One region of the Staphylococcus sp. GDY8P57P genome, then DNA from elsewhere that is predicted to be linked to it. Evidence: riboswitches for the same ligand, from Rfam matches in the RefSeq annotation. Region 1 holds a riboswitch; each other region holds the start of a gene.
The links. Region 1 has a riboswitch for S-adenosylmethionine ahead of KA878_RS07410 (aminotransferase class I/II-fold pyridoxal phosphate-dependent enzyme). Riboswitches for the same ligand answer to the same signal wherever they lie in the genome.
Positions count from the first base shown of each region.

Region 1 (5,382 bases):
AGGTCCGGACAAAAGCGCTTAGGATTTAGGTGAATTCGAAAAGTGAAATAGAAGAAGTTAGGCGTGGCAAACCCCAGCAAAACGCATTTCTGATTGAAATGCTACAAGCTAATCTAGCCGGGGTTATAAAACATTCAGTGTGCCATGCCTAACTTCTTTTTTAATTTACTCTTAATTGCGTCGTCCCTGTATTCAACACATCAAGGACTGCATCAAGTGCATCCACAATCAAATTCTTTACAGCTGCATCCGTATAGAATGCAATATGCGGAGTTAACCAAATATCCTCTCTGGCAATTAACGTCTCTAGCAATTCATCATTAATTGCTTTATCACGATAATCTCCAGGGAATAATCCACGTTCATGCTCATATGTATCTAACGCAGCACCTTTAATGTGTCCGCGATCAATGGCATCTAGCAATGCTCGTGTATCTACAATTGATCCCCTAGCCGCGTTGACAAATACAGCGCCTTTTTTAAATTTAGAAAATAATGCTTCGTTAAAAAGATGCGGATTATATTTTGTTGCTGGAATATGAATTGTGACAATATCAGCATCCTGCAATGCGTCTTCTAATGTTTCTTTATACGTAACATACTGTGCAACTTGCTCATTTGGAAATGGATCATAGGCAACAACATGACTACCATACCCTTTGGCAAAGATTCTTGCTGCAATGGAACCAATACGTCCAGTTCCGATAACCGCAACAGTTAAATCACTGATTGAACGTGACAAGATTGAAGGTTCCCATCTAAAATCATATGCTTGAAGTTTACGTTGAATGTCATTTTGATTTCTAACAATATTAATTGCTTGTGTCACGGCAAACTCTGCAATAGAACTTGGTGAATAAGACGGCACATTAGATATAATGATGCCGTATTGTGTAGCTAAATTTAAATCATACGTATCAAACCCAGCACTACGTTGCGCAATATGTTTAATCCCGAAACGTTGAAGTTTCGCAAATATTTCTTCAGATATTGGATGTTGTTGAGATAAAGATAACCCATCAAATCCTTGAACACTATCCACATTACCTTCCGTCAATATCTCTTTGTTTAATTCTATTTCAACCTTATGCTGTTCTGCCCATTCTTCAATATAAGGAATATCTTCATCACGTACACTCATCATTTTTATTCTAGTCATTATCTATCATCCTTTCTCATGTTCGTCTTAGTGTTATACGTTATACAAATTAGATAACGATGCGAGTCGATTCGCCGCTTCAATCAATAAATCATCCTCCAGTGCCAAAGAAATGCGCACATAATGACGTCCATTTTCTCCAAATGGAATACCTGGTGCTACTAGGATGGACTGCTCTTTTAATAAATATTGTTCGAACGATTCACTATCGTAACCCGGTGGCGTTTGAAGCCATGAATATATACCACCTTTAGAATGCACAAATGGCAAATTCGCTTCCTTTAATCGCTTCTCAAAAGCATCACGACGTCGTTTAAATGTGTCATTTTGTTGATCCAAAAAGGCATCATAATGATTCAACGCATACGTTGCTGCATCTTGAAGGGCACCAAACATACCCGCATTCGTATGTGTCTGATATTTCTTTAGTGCTTGTATCATGTCTTTATTCCCTACCGCAAAGCCTACTCTGAAACCTGACATGTTATACCCTTTTGACAATGAAAAAATTTCAATGGCTACTTCCTTTGCAGCTTTAGAAGCGAGTATACTCGGGTTCTTAGCATCGAAACCAAAAGCACTATATGCAAAGTCATGAACAATCTTTGTTTGCGTACCTTTAAATCTTTGAATAGCTTCATCAAATACCGCTTTAGTGGCCGTTGAACCTGTAGGATTATTTGGGTAAGTTAAATAAACTAATGACGTGTTCGCTAATGTTTGTGCATCTACTTTGCGCCAATCTGGCAAGTAATCTGGTGGGTCCAAATTAAGTGGTACTGGATTGGCATCAGCAAGCAAGACACCAGCGAGATAATCTGTATAACCAGGATCTGGCAACAACACATTCTCTCCAGGATTCACAATACATGTCGGTAATGCCACTAAACCGTTCTTTGTACCATAAAGTATGCACACCTCGTCTTCTTTATCTAACGTGACACCGTATTGGCGTTGATAAAAATTAACAATCGCTTCTTTAAATGATGCTTTACCATGAAAGGCACCATACTTTTGATTCTCTGGAATTCGAACTGCTTCTGCAAAATGATCAACAATACCTTTAGGCGTTTCACCATCCGGTATACCCACTGCCATATTGATTAACGGCAATGGACCATGTTCAACTTTGCGTCCCATTGTCTTACCAAAGTAACTATCTGGAATATGCGCTAGCTTATTTGAAATTGTCATGATTTACCCCCTTACAAAATTAAAAAGCTATATATCACGCTCAAAAGAGAGTGACATATAGCTTAGTTTATAACTATGACACTTATCTTTGAGGTATACCTCTTTGGAATTAGCACAGTACTTTTATCTTTTAAGTCTGTTGCTGAAGTTTCATCGGGCCAAATCCCTTCACTTCTCTGGATAAGTCTATTGAATTAATATTTATTGTATCAGTTCAATAATGATTGTCAATATTTATAATTTTCTGATTCATTTACTTTATGGAGATTATACACCATGATTAATATCTTCAAGCATTGCTTCTGCCGTAATTTTAGCACTCGTTAGAACGATTGGTACACCTGCCCCCGGATGTGTACTTGCACCTGCAAAGTATAAGTCTTTGTAGTCTCTTGAAACATTGGCTGGTCTGTAATAATTACTTTGTGTCAGCGTTGGCATGAGTCCAAATGCTGAACCGAACTTAGCATTGTAGCGTTGCTCAAAATCAAGCGGTGTAAAAACTGTTTCAGATACGATATCTCGACGGACATCTTTAAGTGCTTCAATCGTTTCAAGTTTGTTATAGATGACGTCTTTCGCCTTCTCGACTATTGTAGGGTCATGCCAGTCAATTTGGCCTGTTTTTAATTCTGGGACTGGCATCAATACGTACATGCCTGTCTGATCCTCAGGTGCTAATGCTGCATCTTCTACAGATGGGAAGTAAAGGTATAATGATGGATCATCTGGCATCTTTCCACTAAAGATATCATCAATATTACCTCTAAAATCTTTAGCAAATACCACGTTATGGACATGCAATTTATCACGTAATTGACGATTAATACCTGCATAAATTAAAAATGCTGAACATGAATAATCCATGTTATCCACCTTTTCAGGAGAATAGCGCTTTAATGGCGCGTGCTGAGGCATGAGATGTTGTGCCACATATGGGAAGTCGGCTGTACATAGTACTTTATCGAAACGTCGAATATCACCATTAACACGTAAGCCATCTGCACGCTTAAATTTAGGATCAATGATGATCTCTTGCACGTCTGCATTGAGTTCAACATTGACACCATAGTCTTGACCAAGCTGTAATAAGCCTTGGGCTAAGCCATACATGCCACCTTTGATATAATGGACGCCATGAACCATCTCAATCATAGGAATAATAGAGTAAATTGATGGGCCTTGTTTCGGATCAATACCGATATATAATGTCTGAAATGCAAGTAGCTTGCGTATTTTTTCATTAGATACATAATTATCTATTAATTGATCCGCATTGTTAAACGTCTTCAATTTAAGTCCACGATATAACGTTAACGGATTATAAAATTCGCTTGGCTTACGGAACGTGCGCTCAAGGAAATATTTACGCGCTACCTCATATCGTTTATATATATCCGTTAAAAACTGCATAAACCCTTGCGTTGAGCCTGGCTCTATCTCTTCTAGCGTCTGGCTTAGTTGTGCCAAATCCGTCGATACACTTACTTTATCTTTATCTGAGAAATAGATATCAAAAATATGTGTGAGTGGTTTCATATCGACATAATCTTCGAAACGTTTACCACATTCTTCAAATACTGCTTTATAAACATCTGGAACCATCACTATGGTCGGTCCCATATCGAAGGTAAAACCATCCTTCTTAAATTGACTCATACGGCCACCGACTTGTTCATTCTTTTCAAAAATGGTTACTTGATGACCTTGCGCGGCCAATCGTGCGGCAGCTGCTAAGCCGGTAACACCAGCACCTACTACTGCTATGTTCATACATCTCACCTAATCTTTATATTTTTTCTTTAAGTTGCGGTAGATTTTATGTTTTTTCCATTTAGAAACATATGCGCGTTCTTTCAATGAATATGATGATTTACGTACCTCAGTTAGTATACCGCGATAGACTTGAGCTGCTAACTCAATAATCATACGAGATTCTTCATTATAAACATCGAGATGATTCAATACCATATCGTAGTTATTATCCGCTAGTGTCGCATAGAATTCCCAAATTTTGATGTAATTGTCAGAGGGTTGATTGCGTTCCATTTCATCTGCAATTGAAACATTAAACTCATTTAAACGTGCTTTACTAAAGTAAATACGCCCGTTTCGATAATCTTCACCAACATCACGTAGTATATTCGTTAGTTGAAGCGCCTCACCTAATTGCTTACCATATGCATAAGCTTCGTCTGACGGTGGCGTTGCCAAAATAGGAATTAGTAATACGCCGACTGTTCCTGCTACCCCATAACAATAATCGAGTAGACCACGATCTGTTTCAAACATCTCGAAGTGTTGATCGGCTTCTACGGTATCAATTAAGTCGTAGAGGGCTTGGTAATTCATTTGGAAATGTGTCGCTGCATCAGCAAAAGCCGTCATAATGCGTGCATCACTTTCAAATGTCGTTATTGTTTGATGTTCAATAGATTCAACATCACGATGAATCTTATGTAAATAATCCACGTCTTGATGTACATCGATACTATCATCAACGATTCTGCAAACAGCATAAATTGCCCATATTGCGCGTCGCTGTTGCTCAGGTAACATATCAAAAGCATATGAGAAACTCTTAGAGTAATCTTTCATAATTTGATGACAATATTGATAATTTTCTTCTAATGTGCTCATGGAGAACCCCCTGCTAAATATTATTTAATATTAAATCGTCGTCCTTTCCATTTTACCTGTTTTGTGTAATGGATGTGACGAAATGAATTGATAAAAATTAAAATAAACACTAAAAATAATATTGGATGACAAATCAAGACTAAAAGCGAAAAATTACCTACTCTACGATGTAAACGGCTGAATTGTAGTGTATACAAGCCATAAGATAGTAGCGCTCGTCTAAATGACAATCCTTGTTTAAATAAACTGAGTATGAATGCACTGAATGAAGTGATACTACCTATCATCCATAACATGATTAACATCATAATATGCGGTTGTGTTGACGATGCACCTACCGCCAAGTGCTTCGTCCATCCTTCTATGAGCGTTTGAACGCCTGATTGGTA
Region 1 covers NZ_JAESLK010000019.1:101,938-107,319, reverse strand. Annotated here, with positions in the region: gene KA878_RS07415 (D-lactate dehydrogenase) at 161-1,159, opposite strand; gene KA878_RS07410 (aminotransferase class I/II-fold pyridoxal phosphate-dependent enzyme) at 1,193-2,353, opposite strand; SAM riboswitch class I at 2,433-2,540, opposite strand; gene KA878_RS07405 (phytoene desaturase family protein) at 2,621-4,126, opposite strand; gene KA878_RS07400 (phytoene/squalene synthase family protein) at 4,136-4,993, opposite strand; gene KA878_RS07395 (glycosyltransferase family 2 protein) at 5,014-5,382, opposite strand, start outside.

Region 2 (5,382 bases), on a different contig from region 1:
CTCTTTTTCAAGTGCTTCGTCATGAGACGCTTTCATTTGTTTTTCTTTGAGATCATATTCTTCTTTTGTCTTTTGTTTAATATTATTTTTACTTTTAAGTGTAACTAAAAATAGAATTAAACAAATCGCTGCAACTACAATAGCTATGATTAAACCAATTTCAATTGGTCCAAGTGAATTCATTAAATCAACGCTCCTTTAATCTATCAGTATGTCTAATTATAATAGAAACAGTCCTTAATTTCGACAATTTCTTATAATATTATTTAAAGCGTTTATTAACTTTGAACAGCATCTTTTAATACGTTCACTTTGTCTAATTTTTCCCAAGGTAATAGTACATCAGTTCTACCAAAGTGACCATATGCTGCTGTTTGTTTATATATAGGATGTTTTAAATCTAACATTTTAATGATACCTGCTGGTCGTAAATCAAAGTTTGCTCTAACCGCTTCAACAAGTTGTGCTTCTGAAACTTTACCTGTCTTGAATGTATCGATTGAAATTGAAACTGGTTCAGCAACTCCAATTGCATATGCAAGTTGTACTTCACATTGATCTGCCAGTCCTGCAGCAACGATATTTTTCGCTACATATCTCGCTGCATAAGCTGCTGAGCGGTCTACTTTAGTTGGATCTTTACCACTGAAGCAACCACCACCGTGACGTGCATAACCACCATAAGTATCAACGATGATTTTACGTCCTGTTAACCCTGCATCGCCTTGTGGTCCACCGATAACAAATCTTCCTGTTGGATTGATAAAGAATTTAGTTTCACTATCAATTAAACCTTCTGGTACTGTTGGATAAATGACATGTTCTTTAATATCACTTTGGATTTGCTCTAATTCAACATCATCCGCATGTTGAGATGATACAACAATCGTATCAATACGTTTAGGTTTATCATCTTCATCGTATTCTACTGTAACTTGAACCTTACCATCAGGTCTTAAATAATCTAGAATACCATCTTTACGCACATCTGATAAACGCTTCGCTAATTGATGTGATAAAAAGATTGGTAACGGCATATATGTTTCTGTCTCATTAGTCGCATAACCAAACATTAAGCCTTGGTCACCCGCACCTGTAGCTTCAATTTCTTCTTCAGAAATATCATTTCTATATTCAAGTGCTTTGTCAACACCTTGCGCAATATCCGGTGACTGTTCATCGATTGCAGTTAATACTGCCATTGTTTGGTAATCATAGCCAAATTTAGCACGCGTATAGCCAATACCTTTAATTGTTTCTCGTACGACTTTGGGAATATCTACATAAGTAGAAGTTGATATTTCACCTGAAATGAGCGCCATTCCAGTTGTTACAGTTGTTTCACAAGCGACACGTGCATTGGGATCATCTTTCAAGATTTCATCTAAGATAGCATCAGACACTTGGTCAGCAATCTTGTCAGGATGTCCTTCTGTTACTGATTCTGAAGTAAATAAACGTTTATTGTAAGTCATGATTTGCTCCTTTTACCATTGTATTTACGAAAATTCTCTTTAAAATGTGAGCTCAAAAATAAAAGAGCCTTCTTCACTATTCAAGACAGAGAGAAGGCTCTTAAACGTCCATTCGCTCTTATCGTTCAGACGATTATATGTCTGCAAACGGTTTGGCACCTTTCTTTTAAAAAAGAGGTTGCTGGGTTTCATTGGGTCCATGTCCCTCCACCACTCAGGATAAGAGAATCCGTTAAGAACTATACTACCTAATTCACCAATTAATGTCAATTTTGTTTTTACATGTTTTTTTGTCTTTTCCAGGTGGAATAATTATGGCATTATGTTATACTATTTTCATGTAAAGGCTTACAATATTGAATTTCTATAACACACGCTGGAGGGATTGGGTATGTCAGTAGATACATACAGCGAAACACCTAAAATTAAAAAATTATTAGAAAAAGAAAGCTCTCTTTTTCAACTCTCAACAACTCAACTTTATTACAAAATAATGGGTAATAAAGAAGGAGAATTAACTGAACTTGGTGCGATTAATGCGAGCACTGGTAAATACACTGGACGTTCTCCAAAAGATAAATTTATCGTTACAGAACCTTCTTATAAAGATAATATTCATTGGGGAGATATTAACCAACCTATCGATGAAGAAACTTTCTTAAATCTTTACGCTAAAGTTTTAGACTATCTTGATACAAAAGATGAACTTTACGTTTTTAATGGCTATGCAGGTAGTGACAAAGATACACAATTGAAACTTACAGTTATTAACGAACTTGCATGGCACAACCTTTTTGCACAAAATATGTTTATTCGCCCAGATTCTAAAGAAGAAGCAAGTAATATTAAACCTAATTTCACTATTGTTTCTGCACCTCATTTTAAAGCTGACCCTGAAGTTGATGGTACTAAATCAGAAACATTTGTTATCATTTCATTCAAACATAAAACGATTTTAATTGGTGGTACTGAATATGCTGGCGAAATGAAAAAAGGTATCTTCTCAGTAATGAACTATTTACTACCAATGCAAGACATTATGAGTATGCATTGTTCTGCTAACGTTGGAGATAAAGGGGACGTTGCTTTATTCTTCGGATTATCAGGTACAGGTAAAACAACGTTATCTGCAGCACCAGATAGAAAATTAATTGGTGATGATGAGCATGGTTGGAATAAAAATGGTATTTTCAACATCGAAGGTGGTTGTTACGCTAAAGCAATCAATCTTTCTAAAGAAAAAGAACCGCAAATTTATAACGCGATTCAATACGGCACTATTCTTGAAAATACTGTAGTTAACGAGCGTGGCGCCGTTGACTTTGATGATAATTCATATACTGAGAATACCCGTGCAGCTTATCCAATTCATCACATTGATAACATTGTTCTACCATCTAAAGCAGCTCATCCTAATACAATCATTTTCTTAACAGCTGACGCATTCGGTGTATTACCACCAATTGCTAAATTAACTAAATCACAAGCGATGTACCACTTCTTAAGCGGCTTTACATCTAAATTAGCTGGAACTGAGCGTGGCGTTACAGAGCCTGAACCTTCATTCTCTACATGTTTTGGTGCACCATTCTTACCACTTAATCCTATTAAGTATGCAGATTTACTAGGTGAACTTATTGATAAACATGACGTTGATGTATACTTAGTTAACACTGGCTGGACAGGTGGTAAATACGGTGTAGGTAGACGTATCAGCTTACATTACACTCGCTATATGGTAGATCAAGCGATTAAAGGTAAATTGAAAAACGCTAAATTTACTAAAGATGAAAAATTCGGTTTAAGCATTCCTACAGAAATGGAAGACGTACCTAAAACAATACTCAACCCAATTAATGCTTGGAGTGATTCAGACAAATATCGCGCTCAAGCCGACGACTTAATTAAACGTTTTGAAGAAAACTTCAAAAAATTCGGTCCAGAAGTTGAAGAAATTGCTAATACAGGTGGCTTTAATAAATAATTAAATGGTCACATTCAAAAGGCAACGTACTTGGTAAAATTAACCAAGGTACGTTGCCTTTTTATTTACCCTCACATTTCGACATCCAATGATGTACATAGTTAAGTGCTTTTTTCATAGCTGGTGGTCTAGGCACATGACCTTCATCTATTTGATAAAACGTATCAAAGTCGACACCTTTAGAACTCAATTGCTTCTCTAAATAATAAGCATGGTGAATACCTACCTGTTTATCTTTACCCCCATGTACAATTAGGATTGGCGGACTATGCGCATCAATTAATTTTATAGCATCTCTTTTGTCATAGGCGTCTTTATGTTTATCAGGATGACCAACCATACGACGTAACATGCCACGTAAATCAACACGTTCCTCATACATTAAATGCATATCAGAAACCCCACCCCAGATAATATAACTATCTACCGGATAATCTTGATAAGTTAAGAGACCTTGTATTCCCCCTCTTGAGAATCCAATCATATGTACATAAGCATTTGGATATCGTTGTTTAAGTATTCTAATAAGGTACGTTACATCTTTTAAATCAGCGTTAGCAAACTCATCACGACCTTCACTGCCATTACTACCTCGATAGTAAGGTCCTATCACTAAAGTATCATCATTTGCAAACTGCATTAATCTGGCTGCACGTACACGACCAACTTGTCCCTTACCTCCTCGCAAGTACACCACAATTCTATTTACTGCTTTCTTTAGAGGACACATCTGTAATGCTTTTACTTTTAAGCCATCAACTGTATAAGTCATTTCATCAAATTGATGCGTTCTCGATGCTATAGGCATTTTCTTAGTCGCGATAATATCCAAGGTCTATCATCCTTTCGACACACTTCAGAATTGCGTCATCTTGAATTAAGTAACTTTGCATATCCAACGGAACATCACTAATATGCTTAAACAACAATGGACCTGTCGTTTCTAAATAATCACTTTTCTCTTTAATTGATTTGATTCTCACTATATATACATCTTTTTTGAAAATAGCGTTATCCAACGTGTGAACTTGATATTGTGCTATATAGTTAATCGTTTCAGGTATACCTCCAGTTTCTTCAAAAAGCTCTCTCTTGATTGCTTGTATACTTTGTTCTCCCTTTTCAACCTTACCACCTGGAAACTCAATGCCACGCATTTTGTGCTGAGTAAAAAGTAACTGGTTCTTATATAGTGGAATAGCTAAAACATGATTACCATCAGGACAGTCGTTGTTCGTTTTGTAACTCATTGTAACACGTCTATTATCTTTATCTAGAAACTCCATGTTCTATACTACTCCCTTCAATATGTTAAACTAATTTATAATCGTATTACTGGTTGGAGGCCTATAATGTTAAAAAAATTATTTCTTGGAATAATCCATATCTATCAACGCTATATTTCACCTATGACGCCACCTACATGCAGATTTTATCCTACGTGCTCAGAATATACACGAGAAGCGATTGAAGTTTATGGCCCACTCAAAGGTGGCTATATGGGAATTCGTCGCATTCTTAAATGTCATCCACTTCATAAAGGTGGATTTGATCCAGTTCCTTTAAAAAAGGATAAGGATAAGCATAAACATAGACACTAGTTTAATTTATATAATTTTGATTTATCGATTTGAGGAGGATGGAATAAAATCATCCCCTCTTTTAATTTGCCAACACCTTCCGTAAAATCGTCAGTAAAATAATAACCATCTGGGGTGACATCCCCTGGATAATCACCTTCTCGCGCTAACATTGCGGTAAAATATCTACTCAGTCCATATTCATACATGCCACCGATAACTACTTTAATATCATTAGATTTTAATTCACGTATCAATGATTGCACGCTATCAATACCACCCACTCTAAAAGGTTTAACAATCACTACTTTAATCGGGAATCGCTTAACAATTGACATAATAC
Region 2 covers NZ_JAESLK010000004.1:12,816-18,197, forward strand. Annotated here, with positions in the region: gene KA878_RS01700 (NERD domain-containing protein) at 1-183, opposite strand, end outside; gene metK (methionine adenosyltransferase) at 279-1,475, opposite strand; SAM riboswitch class I at 1,591-1,701, opposite strand; gene pckA (phosphoenolpyruvate carboxykinase (ATP)) at 1,867-3,459, shown strand; gene KA878_RS01715 (alpha/beta hydrolase family protein) at 3,521-4,291, opposite strand; gene ytkD (RNA deprotection pyrophosphohydrolase) at 4,272-4,745, opposite strand; gene yidD (membrane protein insertion efficiency factor YidD) at 4,812-5,060, shown strand; gene menC (o-succinylbenzoate synthase) at 5,057-5,382, opposite strand, start outside.
Region 2: linked by a shared signal. The riboswitch ahead of metK (methionine adenosyltransferase) and the one ahead of KA878_RS07410 (aminotransferase class I/II-fold pyridoxal phosphate-dependent enzyme) in region 1 are both predicted to bind S-adenosylmethionine.

Region 3 (5,382 bases), on a different contig from region 1:
AGGAAGGTCTTTTAAACTTTTATATTTTTTAGAGTAAACAGCCATTGGTTCTAAGTGAACTTTACCTGCATCTTCAATTTTGTATCCTTTTTCTTTACTTTCAGTTTTTAAGTAAGGTACGTGTTGGAAATAGTTCGCGTCTAGTTCACCTTTATCTAACAATTTGTTTGGTGTTGTGTAATCGTTAATTGTTTTAATTTCTAGATCATAGCCCTTCTCTTTAAGTAAAGGTTTCGCTTTTTCTAGAATTTCAGCGTGTGGTGCTGGAGATGCACCTACAACGATTTTCTTATCTTTGTCACCACTACCATTGCCACAAGCTGCTAAAACGACAGTTAATGTTAGTACTAAAATTAAGCTTAAAAGTTTTTTCATTAAATCATTCCTCTTTTCTTTTAGCGTTTGTCAATTTTATTTGTAATCCAATCCCCAATAAATTGGATTATAAATACGATAATTAAAATAAATACAGTTGAAACTAAAATGACATCATTTTGGTTACGCGTAAATCCTGTTAAGTAAGCTAAGTTACCTAAACCACCTGCACCAATAACACCTGCAATTGCAGTAGATCCAACTAATGCGATTGCTGTTACGGTAATACCTGAAACGAGTGCTGGCATTGCTTCTGGTAATAGTACTTTACGAACAACCGTCCAAGTACTTGCTCCCATTGACCAAGCCGCTTCTATAACACCTTTATCTATCTCTTTAAAAGCAATTTCAACTAATCTTGCATAGAATGGCGCTGCGCCGATGACTAATGCTGGTAAAGCACCCGTTGGACCACTGATTGTTCCGAGTAAGACACTTGTAAATGGAATTAATAACAAGATTAAGATGATAAATGGAATTGCTCGGAACAGGTTAACTATAAATGAAACGATACTATAAAAGACTCTAGCACCTTTCGAATTACTCTTGGCTGATAGAAATAAAAGTACACCTAAAATCAAACCAAAAATAAATGCGAAAATCGTCGACACAATAGTCATATAAAGCGTTTCATAAATGGCTTGCCATACTTCTGGCCACTGGACGTTAGGCATTGTAATCATCTCTTTAAAAATATCACCGTATGATTTATCCATGCTTAACCACCTCCACATTTACATGTTGCTGATGTAAATCTTCTTTAAATGTCTCAAATTCTGTTTCAGCAATATGTGGTATGTGAACCACTAAGAAGCCTACTGCACCGCCACGTGTGTTTTTAATATTTGCCTCAAGAATATTGATATCAATGTTATGTGTTTTACTTATGTACGAAACAACGGGTTCTGTCGTATTATCACCATTGAAATTAAGTCTAACGATATAAGCATCTGAATCTAACGGTTCAAGATGTTGGATAGATTCTTCAAAATCATCATCTAAATCATCTTTCACGAAGCGTTTAGTCACTTCGTGTTGTGGATTTTCAAATACTTGCGTTACTTTACCTTGCTCTATCACACGTCCGCTTTCCATAACTGCTACTTCATCACAAACACGTCTGATAACGTGCATTTCATGTGTGATGATCACAATTGTAAGATTTTCGCGCGCTTTAATCTTTAACAGTAAGTCTAATATTTCATCTGTTGTTTGTGGGTCTAATGCACTAGTAGCTTCGTCACATAATAGAACATCTGGTGCGTTTGCCAAAGCTCGTGCGATGCCGACTCTTTGTTTCTGACCACCTGATAATTCAGAAGGATAAGCATTTTCTCGTCCCTTCAAACCAACAAGATCAATTAATTCTCGTGCTCTTTCAATTGCTTTACCTTTAGAGTATCCTGCAATTTCTAACGGGAACATAATATTGCGAAGTACCGTTCTTGACCATAATAAGTTAAAGTGTTGGAATACCATACTTACTTTTTGACGTTTTTTTCTTAATTCTGCTTTTGAAAGTTTGTTAATATTATCGCCATCTATAATAATATCGCCAGATGTAGGCGCTTCTAGATTATTGAACATTCTAATTAACGTACTTTTACCAGCACCAGAGAATCCGATAACTCCAAAAATAGAGCCCGTTTCTATATTTAAGTTAACGTGATCAACTGCTAGTACATCCTTATCTTTTGTGTGATAGCGTTTAACAACTTGATTTAACTCAATCACGTTTAGTGCCTCCTTAAAATTCATTATGTAATTAAAAAAATGCTTTCTCACTTTAGATTAAGTTGAGAAAGCATTGATTCATCTTTCTCTCATCTTCTAAAGTAATTAACTTTATGTGAATTGGCACCATTTCTAATATTAGACGGTTGCCGGGCTTCATAGGGCACATCCCTCCACCTCTCTTGATAAGAGTTTTCGCACTATTTAATTAATTTATATCCTACCATTGCACTATAATTTCGTCAACAATTATTTTAATTTTTCTAACAAATAAGGTACAGATTGAAATGCATAAATTCTATCTACCTCTATGTCCTTATTCATAACAATTAGAACAGGTACTGACATAATTTTGTTACGTTCACTATATTTAGGATGGTAATTCAAATCGATTTTTTTAACGGGTAAATGTAGTATTTCATTCGCAATATCGAGCATTCGCTCAGACATTTTACATGTACCACACATCGGTGTGTATCCGAAAATGAGGTGTTTATCTTTATTAAAATTCTCACTAATATCTTCAATTTCTATAGATTTACTCATGCATGATTACTAACCTTTCAGTCGTTAAATTGGGAATTAGACGTTTTTCTTTACGTACTGTAAAGCCATGTTTACTCAATACATGCGCAAGATAGTTCTTGGGACATCTAGCAACTTCACAATATGTTTTATCAACATAAATGTGTTCACATTCACTAAGATGACGTTTAAACCACTTTCTTATCTTTTCACCTTCGTCATCTGAATCTGCTAGCACAAAGACTTGCTTGTCATATAATGTTTCAATCATGTCATCTAATTTATCAATACTCATTGTACCATGCGTACAAATAATATTGATAGGTTCAGCGATGACTTGTTGTACTCTCTTCTTATCAGATTTGCCTTCAACAATTATAACTTTATTTAAAATTGCCATGTTAATCCACCTTCTAAGTCGATAATAAACAATCAGTTACTTCTTCACAGAACGCGCATACCTTAAACATCATTTACAATTACTTAACAATGTACGCAATTATAGACGCCATACCAAACTGAGATGATTACTTTATAGATAAAAAGACAAAATAAAAACTCCATGATCGCAATCAAGGAGTTTAAATTAATTATTCACCAATCATTTCTTTATATTGATCAGCTGATAATAATTCATCTAATTGACTTTCATCGCTAAGTTCAACTTTAACCATCCATGCTTTCTCATATGGTGATTCGTTAACAAACTCAGGACTATCTTCTAATTCTTCATTTGATTCTACAACTTTACCAGATACTGGCGCATATAATTCAGAAACAGTTTTAACTGATTCTACACTACCAAAAGTATCCCCTTCGTTGATTTCATCATCAACTTCTGGTAATTCAACAAATACGATGTCACCTAATTCGCCTTGTGCGTATTCAGTGATACCAATTGTTACTGTGTTGCCTTCAACTTTTACCCATTCATGTTCTTTTGAATATTTTAATTCGCTCGGTACTGCCACGAGAATCCCCTCCTAAAAATAATTACAATTTAATGATGCCATACAGTAAGGTTTCATTCAACTATTAAAGTAAAAGTTACAATAATTTATATAAATAAAATTTGTAATTTTAAACTATAACCAAATTTCTTTGTATTGATCTTCTTTAAATCCTAATGTGATGTTTTCTCCAGAAATAGCTAGTGGTCGTTTAACTAACATGCCATCAGAAGCTAATAGATTTAATTTTTCATCAGTAGATAAATCTTTTAATTTATCTTTTAAACCTAATTCTCTATATTTTGCACCATGCGTATTAAATAGTTTATTAACTTCTACACCTGTTTTATCGATAATATCTTCAAACTCTTTTTTAGTTGGTGTGTGTTGTACAATGTCAATCGGTTCATAACTTACGCCATGCGCATCTAAAAATTTTGCTGCTTTTTTACAAGTTGTGCAATTTGAATATTGATAAAATTTAATCATTCAGATGTAACCTCCTATTTCGTCTTATTTTAAATATATCAGATAATCTATGTAAACGCTCTATATTTTAAGCTTAATTTTTCATTTAAAGTAAATTATTCGTTATAATACATTTAGTATTAATTAAAAGGAGCGTTTATTATGCAAAGTATTACTACAACTGATGCGTTTAAATCAACAATCGAAAGTGATAAACCCGTTATCGTTAAATTTGAAGCCGGTTGGTGTCCTGATTGTAAAGCAATGGATATGTGGATTGATCCAATCGTTGAAAAGTATAACGATTACGATTGGTACACTGTAAATCGTGATGAACTTGAAGATGTAGCTGCAGAAAATGATGTAATGGGTATCCCTAGTTTATTAGTATTTGAAAATGGTAATAAACGCGCACATTTACATTCTGCAAATGCTAAATCACCTGAGCAAGTAGAATCATTTTTAGACGAAACGTTTAATAAATAAGACGTAGCAACGAAAAATAATTTAAACATTTAGTCGTTATATTACGGCGTAGTTGACTGAACTTGAGATAAGTTTGTCTTTTGGTCAGCTTCTAACTCAAATAAGAGTCTGGGACATAATTCCTAGAGAAATAGCCAGTAAATGAGTTTTAACAAATTCATTTACTGGCTTCTTTATTTACAATACTCCGTATTGTTGGCTCGCTTGCCCAACGTGCTTTGCTTGTAGAAACTGATTAACTCAGTTTCTCTGTGTTGGGGCCCTTCTTATGGGACAGCTTCAGCCTGTAGTCCTCTAAAGAAATTCTTAGATGAACATTTACTCATTCTGTTGTGATGCTTGCCTAGGGGGATGGGTCGAGCCGCGGTCTCGACACTTATCCTACTCCCTCAGGCGTCACACAACGTCATTCGTAGTTCATCTTTAGAATTTCTTACATAAGTGCGCTAGCACTTATGTTCATTAATAATCAACGCAAGAGTCTCGCCAAAATACTTTGTATTTAATAGAAATTGTCTTTATTTACTTATCCAAGAACTTTATGTCCCGGACTCTTATCGTTTTAGCAATAACTCACTGGTTTGAAAATGCGCTTAAATCAATTTCTTTCAAACCTAGTCATGATTGCCACCGTGCCCAAGTGAAGAAAATTTTATCAAGAAATTCTCTTTCCTAAAGAGGGACGACGAATTTATTTTACTTCTGTCCCACTCTCTCCGTTCATTCTAATACTTAGAAATTAAATGTTTATTTTTACGTGATGCTTTTGGTGGCACTTCTTCTAAATCTGTTAAATATAGGAAACCTGCAATAATTTCGTCTCCTTGTACACCAAATACTTTTC
Region 3 covers NZ_JAESLK010000006.1:15,155-20,536, reverse strand. Annotated here, with positions in the region: gene KA878_RS02545 (MetQ/NlpA family ABC transporter substrate-binding protein) at 1-375, opposite strand, end outside; gene KA878_RS02540 (methionine ABC transporter permease) at 396-1,091, opposite strand; gene KA878_RS02535 (methionine ABC transporter ATP-binding protein) at 1,084-2,109, opposite strand; SAM riboswitch class I at 2,196-2,301, opposite strand; gene KA878_RS02530 (thioredoxin family protein) at 2,359-2,655, opposite strand; gene KA878_RS02525 (toprim domain-containing protein) at 2,648-3,034, opposite strand; gene gcvH (glycine cleavage system protein GcvH) at 3,225-3,605, opposite strand; gene KA878_RS02515 (arsenate reductase family protein) at 3,720-4,073, opposite strand; gene KA878_RS02510 (thioredoxin family protein) at 4,215-4,538, shown strand; gene KA878_RS02505 (nitroreductase family protein) at 5,264-5,382, opposite strand, start outside.
Region 3: linked by a shared signal. The riboswitch ahead of KA878_RS02535 (methionine ABC transporter ATP-binding protein) and the one ahead of KA878_RS07410 (aminotransferase class I/II-fold pyridoxal phosphate-dependent enzyme) in region 1 are both predicted to bind S-adenosylmethionine.

Region 4 (5,382 bases), on a different contig from region 1:
AAGACTACGTAGGCTTCTAAGTTATTCATTAATGCGAATCTTGATACACCTATCGCTGCACCAATCGCATCTAAATCGGGACGTTTGTGTCCCATAATAATTACTTTGTCGCCTTCGGTTAAGATATCCTTTAATGCATGAGAAATAACACGCGCTCTTACACGCGTACGTTTTTCCATCGGGTCAGTCTTACCGCCATAGAATCGTACATTTCCGTTCATATTTTTAATTGCTACTTGGTCACCACCACGACCTAATGCTAAATCTAAACCAGATTGTGATAACTCACCAAGATCAATTAAGTTCTCAGTACCTTCACCGACACCGATACTCAATGTTAATTGGGCACGGTAACCAACACTTTTTTCGCGTAGTTGGCTAAGAATTTCAAAGTTCGATTCTTCAACTTCGGCTAATATTTTTTGATTTAAATACGCAACGAACTGGTCAGAATTATAACGTTTGAAGAAAATATTATATTCTGATGCCCAACGACTAATCACTCGTGTTACCATTGAGTTGATTTCAGAACGTTGTGTGTCGTTCATATTTTGCGTGATTTCATCATAGTTATCTAAGAATAATGTTGCAATAATCGGTTTTGATTCTTCATATAGTTCATTGGTATGCACTTCATCTGTGATATCAAAGAAATATAGACAATTTTCCTCTTCAGAATGACGTACATGGTAATGATATTGGCCATGTTCGATTTCGACTTCTTGCACCTTTTCCAACTGCTTTAAAATATTCGGAAAAACTTCATTGACTGGTTCTGAGATGACATTCGTTTCTAAGTGTTCAGACATGTACTGGTTAATCCATTCAATATGATCATCAGCATCAAGAACGACCATGCCAATTGGCAATCGTTTAATTGCCCTATTGCTTCCAGCCGAGATATGACCACTTAAATTATCCACATAATTATCCATTTTCAACAAGGCCTGTCTTACTAATACAATGCCAATAATAATCATCACGACTAAAATAGCTGCTGCAATGGTCGCAACTAATGGTTTAAAGATAAACCATACTACGACAAGTGCAATTGAAGTAAGTACCATTAAAATAAATGGTATGAGTAATGCCTTCTTAGTGGATTGACGGTTCATTATTCCACCTCTATTCACTTTTTAAAGTCATTTTTTAATCATTCGTTTTAAATTAATTCCTAAATCAAGTACACCAAGTAATGCAATGATATGTGTTGCTGGTGTAATAATTGTCCCCACAACCATCAGCAATATCGTTACAACATTTGGAATACGTTTTGCTTTACCAAAGAAATGAATTAAACTCAATCCTTGGATATACATCAGTAATGATAACACAACTTCGAAATTTAATACGATGCTTTGGAAAGTACTTGGCCCTGTTGCGAACATTACGCATAATAAAACAACCATATAAACCCAAAGTAATGAACGGTTAAGCTGCCAAGCAAATAATGGTTTAAAAATTGGTGTAGCTACTTTAAATTTACGAAGAATTGGAAATGTAATAATTATGTTAATTAAGACTAAAATAAAGACTATAACGATTATAAAACTTGGAAGTTGGACTGCCATTTGACGGAACCCTTCTTCAAGAATCGTTTTATAATCTGATTCTACGCCTGTCGTTACAACCGCATTGTGCATTGCATCTTTGAAAGGCTTAATTAATGTCGTAGCGCTAGGTATCTTTTTAAACGTTTGTAATAGCATAAATGCGACTAAAGTAAATATACTTAAATATGTTGTAGCTATAAATAAGATGCGTTCTTTAGAGGCACGTTCTTTCAATAATTGGCCAATAATAAAGCTAAGCATTAAAACTAAAATCATGGCACTTAATACAAATGTATTACCCAATAATGTGGTAAGAATAACTGTGATTAGCGCTCCAATTCCAAATGATGGAATAGATTTATTCCATAAAATAATGCCTGGAATCGTAGCGAATAAACATAGAATCAGCCCTAGTATTGGTAATACATACGTAACTAAAGCAACCATAACAAGTGCAATTGTTCCTATAATTGTTGCTTTAGGATGTACTTTTGAAAACACATTCGCCACTCCTATACTTTTTTGACTATAACCTCTATTTTAACCTCTAAGCAAAATTAAAACAAATTGTGAAGATTGAGTAATATACGATTCCATCATTGCGTGTTTTCTTCTATATTCTAACTTACCCGCTTCATCTATTTTCGTTTGAAGTTCGTTACTTTAAGAAAATGATATAAGTTCGGTGCCCAGTCATTGAAATTTAATAAAAAGCCATCATGACCTACATTATCTGGAACGAAGAAATGGCGATGATATTTAAAACGCTCCCCTACTGCTCTCACTTGATCATCTGGATATAATAAATCATCCGTGAAGCCCATAGTTAAAACCTTTGTATCTAATGATTGATAAACATCATCCACATTTGTACGTCCACGGTCAACATTATGACTATCTAATACATTTAACATTGTCAGGTAGCAGGATAAATCATAAGTTTCTTTAAATTTATTACCTTGATGTCGTTGATAGCTTACAACTTCGTCGGGTGAAAAGCGTTGATCATAACTTTTAGATGACCGATACGTTAGAAATCCTAATTGTCGGGCAATACTAAGGCCTTCTTTGCCGCCAAGATGAATCGCCTCACGTGCAATTTCGTTGAACGCACGACTATACGATGATGTTTTATCCGTAGCCGCTAGAATAACCGCCTTATCCACTTGAAATTGATGGTTGTAGAGCAGTTCCATAACTTGCATACCACCTAAACTACCACCAATTAAAATATTAATCTTGTTGAAACCAAGCGCTTGAATCCCCATTTCAATTGCTTTCACAATATCCCTCAACGTTAAATGCTCCGGAAAATTAGGATCAGTTAAAGGAGAACTTGAACCAAAGGGGCTACCGATGACATTGAACGTAAGAAATTGATAATCATAAATCGGCATATAACCGCCATCTATGATTTCACGCCACCAACCAGGCGCATCATCTGTGCCATATGTTAAATGATTACCAGTAAGCGCATGGCAGACCACAACGAGTGGTTGCCCCGCATAGCCCACATGTTCATAACGCAATTGTAAGTTTTTAATCATTTCGCCTGATTCAGTTGTAAAAGGTCCTAAATTTAATGTTTCTACCGTGTAATTGGTCATGCGGTTACCTCCTTTGAATACTAAAAAAATCGCCTATACTCTTCAAAGTATGAGGCGATTCGTCTCTATTACTTATCATTCGAGTATCTCGTTGGTCGTAGCACCGTGCGTATGCATCGCCGGTTGCTGAAGTTTCTTAGGGCCGTGTCCCTCCACTTCTCTTAATAAGTTCTATTATCTCTATTCATTTACTTATTCAAATTGTAATTTGAATTTATTGTATCTAATTGTATAGCTAACTTCAATCGTTAGCTATTGGGTTCTGCCTTTTCTAAAAGAAAAAACGTAGGCCTGCAATCAGCACAATACCTACTAGAATGGTTGTAGTCAGACTACGCGTGAAAAGTGCAATAAACACCGTTGGAATCGTCACAAGAATAAACGGAATATTAAGGGTGTATCCTGCTACACCTTCCTGTTGTACGATAATGCCATCTAATATCAGTGCTGTAAATAATGTAATTGGAATAAATGATAGCCATTTAATTACCGTTTCTGAGAGTTGAATACGTGAAATCATTAAGAATGGAACTACTCGAATGATTAACGTTACAAGTCCACATAACACGATTAAGATAAACATATGCCAAGATGTTGTCATTTATCCATCACCACCCCTAATGTTGCTGCTAGCATCGATGCAATCAGAATTGCAACGTATGATGGCATAAACCAACTTAAGCTGAGCATCATCACGATAACAAATACGATAAGTACAAGGTATATGCGTAGTTTAGATGATGTGATTGACTCAAATTGTGCCATGGTTAAAAAGATAAACATTGCTGTAATCGCAAAATCGAGACCCAACATGTCTGGATTAGAGATATATTTACCAAGTAATGCACCAACAATACTGGCTAGTGCCCAAAATGCATATGCGGTTAAATTTAAGCCATGTAACCACCGATCGTTTATCTTCTCCCCTTTTAAATGCGGTGTGATAGCGACGCCAAATGTTTCATCTGTCAAAATTGAAGACAGACCTAGACGATTCCAAATACCATAGTCTTTATAATTGGGTGCTAACGTCATTGATAATAGGAAGAAACGTGAATTGACAATCAATGTTGTAAGAACAATAGCAGAAATCGGTGTGCCTGTAGCAACGAGTGCACAAATAATAAATTGTGCTGCGCCAGCATAGACAAGTAAACATAATAATAGTATTTCAATGATACTAAAATGTTGTGACGCAGCTACAATGCCAAACGATAAACCAATCCCAACGTATCCTAACAAAGTAGGTATACATTCTTTAACGCCTTGCTTAAACGTCACATGTGATGTCATCTTTGTAACCTCCCTTTATGCTTAATATTTTAGAACAGTATTTTATTAATAATTTTAGTCTAATATACGGATGCTAGAGTGGCAACAACGTTAGACATAGAGTTGTGTGATGTTAGACTAACAGAATACTTAGAACTACTGATTTAAAGGTATATCTAATGTGTCTATTTTTTGACAACAAAGCGTATATTACACCTCTGAAAGTAGTCTAAATCCATCCTTTTTACTTCATCACTTTATTAAGAAAAAGTGAATTTTTAACATGATTGATTGTATATTCAAGACATCATAGACCACAATTCAATGTAGTTTCATTGCAGCATTCCTGCCACCTATTCACTTTGTTTATGACATTCATATTGGTTTAACACCATAAAAAGAGAGCTGAAAAAGTGTTATATAAACACCTTCTCAGCTCAGTCAGCTACTGCGAATTTGCACTGTAGCTTTAGTATATTATCGCTTATTCCGTACTCTATAAATTAACGTTATAAGCTAACTAATAATCGAATTAGTCGTTAACTGGACGGATTTCAGTTTTACCACCCATGAATGGTACTAATGCTTCAGGAATTGTAATTGAGCCATCTGCATTTTGGTAGTTTTCAACGATTGCTGCAAATGTACGACCTACTGCAAGACCACTACCATTTAATGTATGTGCTAATTCTGGTTTAGAAGCTGCATCACGTTTGAAGCGGATGTTAGCACGACGCGCTTGGAAATCAGTACAGTTTGAGCAAGAACTGATTTCTTTATAGTTGTCATAACTTGGTAACCAAACTTCTAAGTCATATGTTTTACTTGCACTGAAACCAATATCGCCAGTACATAAGATAACACGACGGTAAGGTAAACCTAATTCTTCAAGAATTGCTTCCGCATTTTGTGTCATATCTTCTAATGCATCCCAAGAATCTTCTGGTTTT
Region 4 covers NZ_JAESLK010000036.1:27,861-33,242, reverse strand. Annotated here, with positions in the region: gene KA878_RS10910 (DHH family phosphoesterase) at 1-1,115, opposite strand, end outside; gene KA878_RS10905 (YybS family protein) at 1,143-2,069, opposite strand; gene metX (homoserine O-acetyltransferase MetX) at 2,192-3,160, opposite strand; SAM riboswitch class I at 3,230-3,331, opposite strand; gene KA878_RS10895 (AzlD domain-containing protein) at 3,432-3,761, opposite strand; gene KA878_RS10890 (AzlC family ABC transporter permease) at 3,758-4,453, opposite strand; gene serS (serine--tRNA ligase) at 4,965-5,382, opposite strand, start outside.
Region 4: linked by a shared signal. The riboswitch ahead of metX (homoserine O-acetyltransferase MetX) and the one ahead of KA878_RS07410 (aminotransferase class I/II-fold pyridoxal phosphate-dependent enzyme) in region 1 are both predicted to bind S-adenosylmethionine.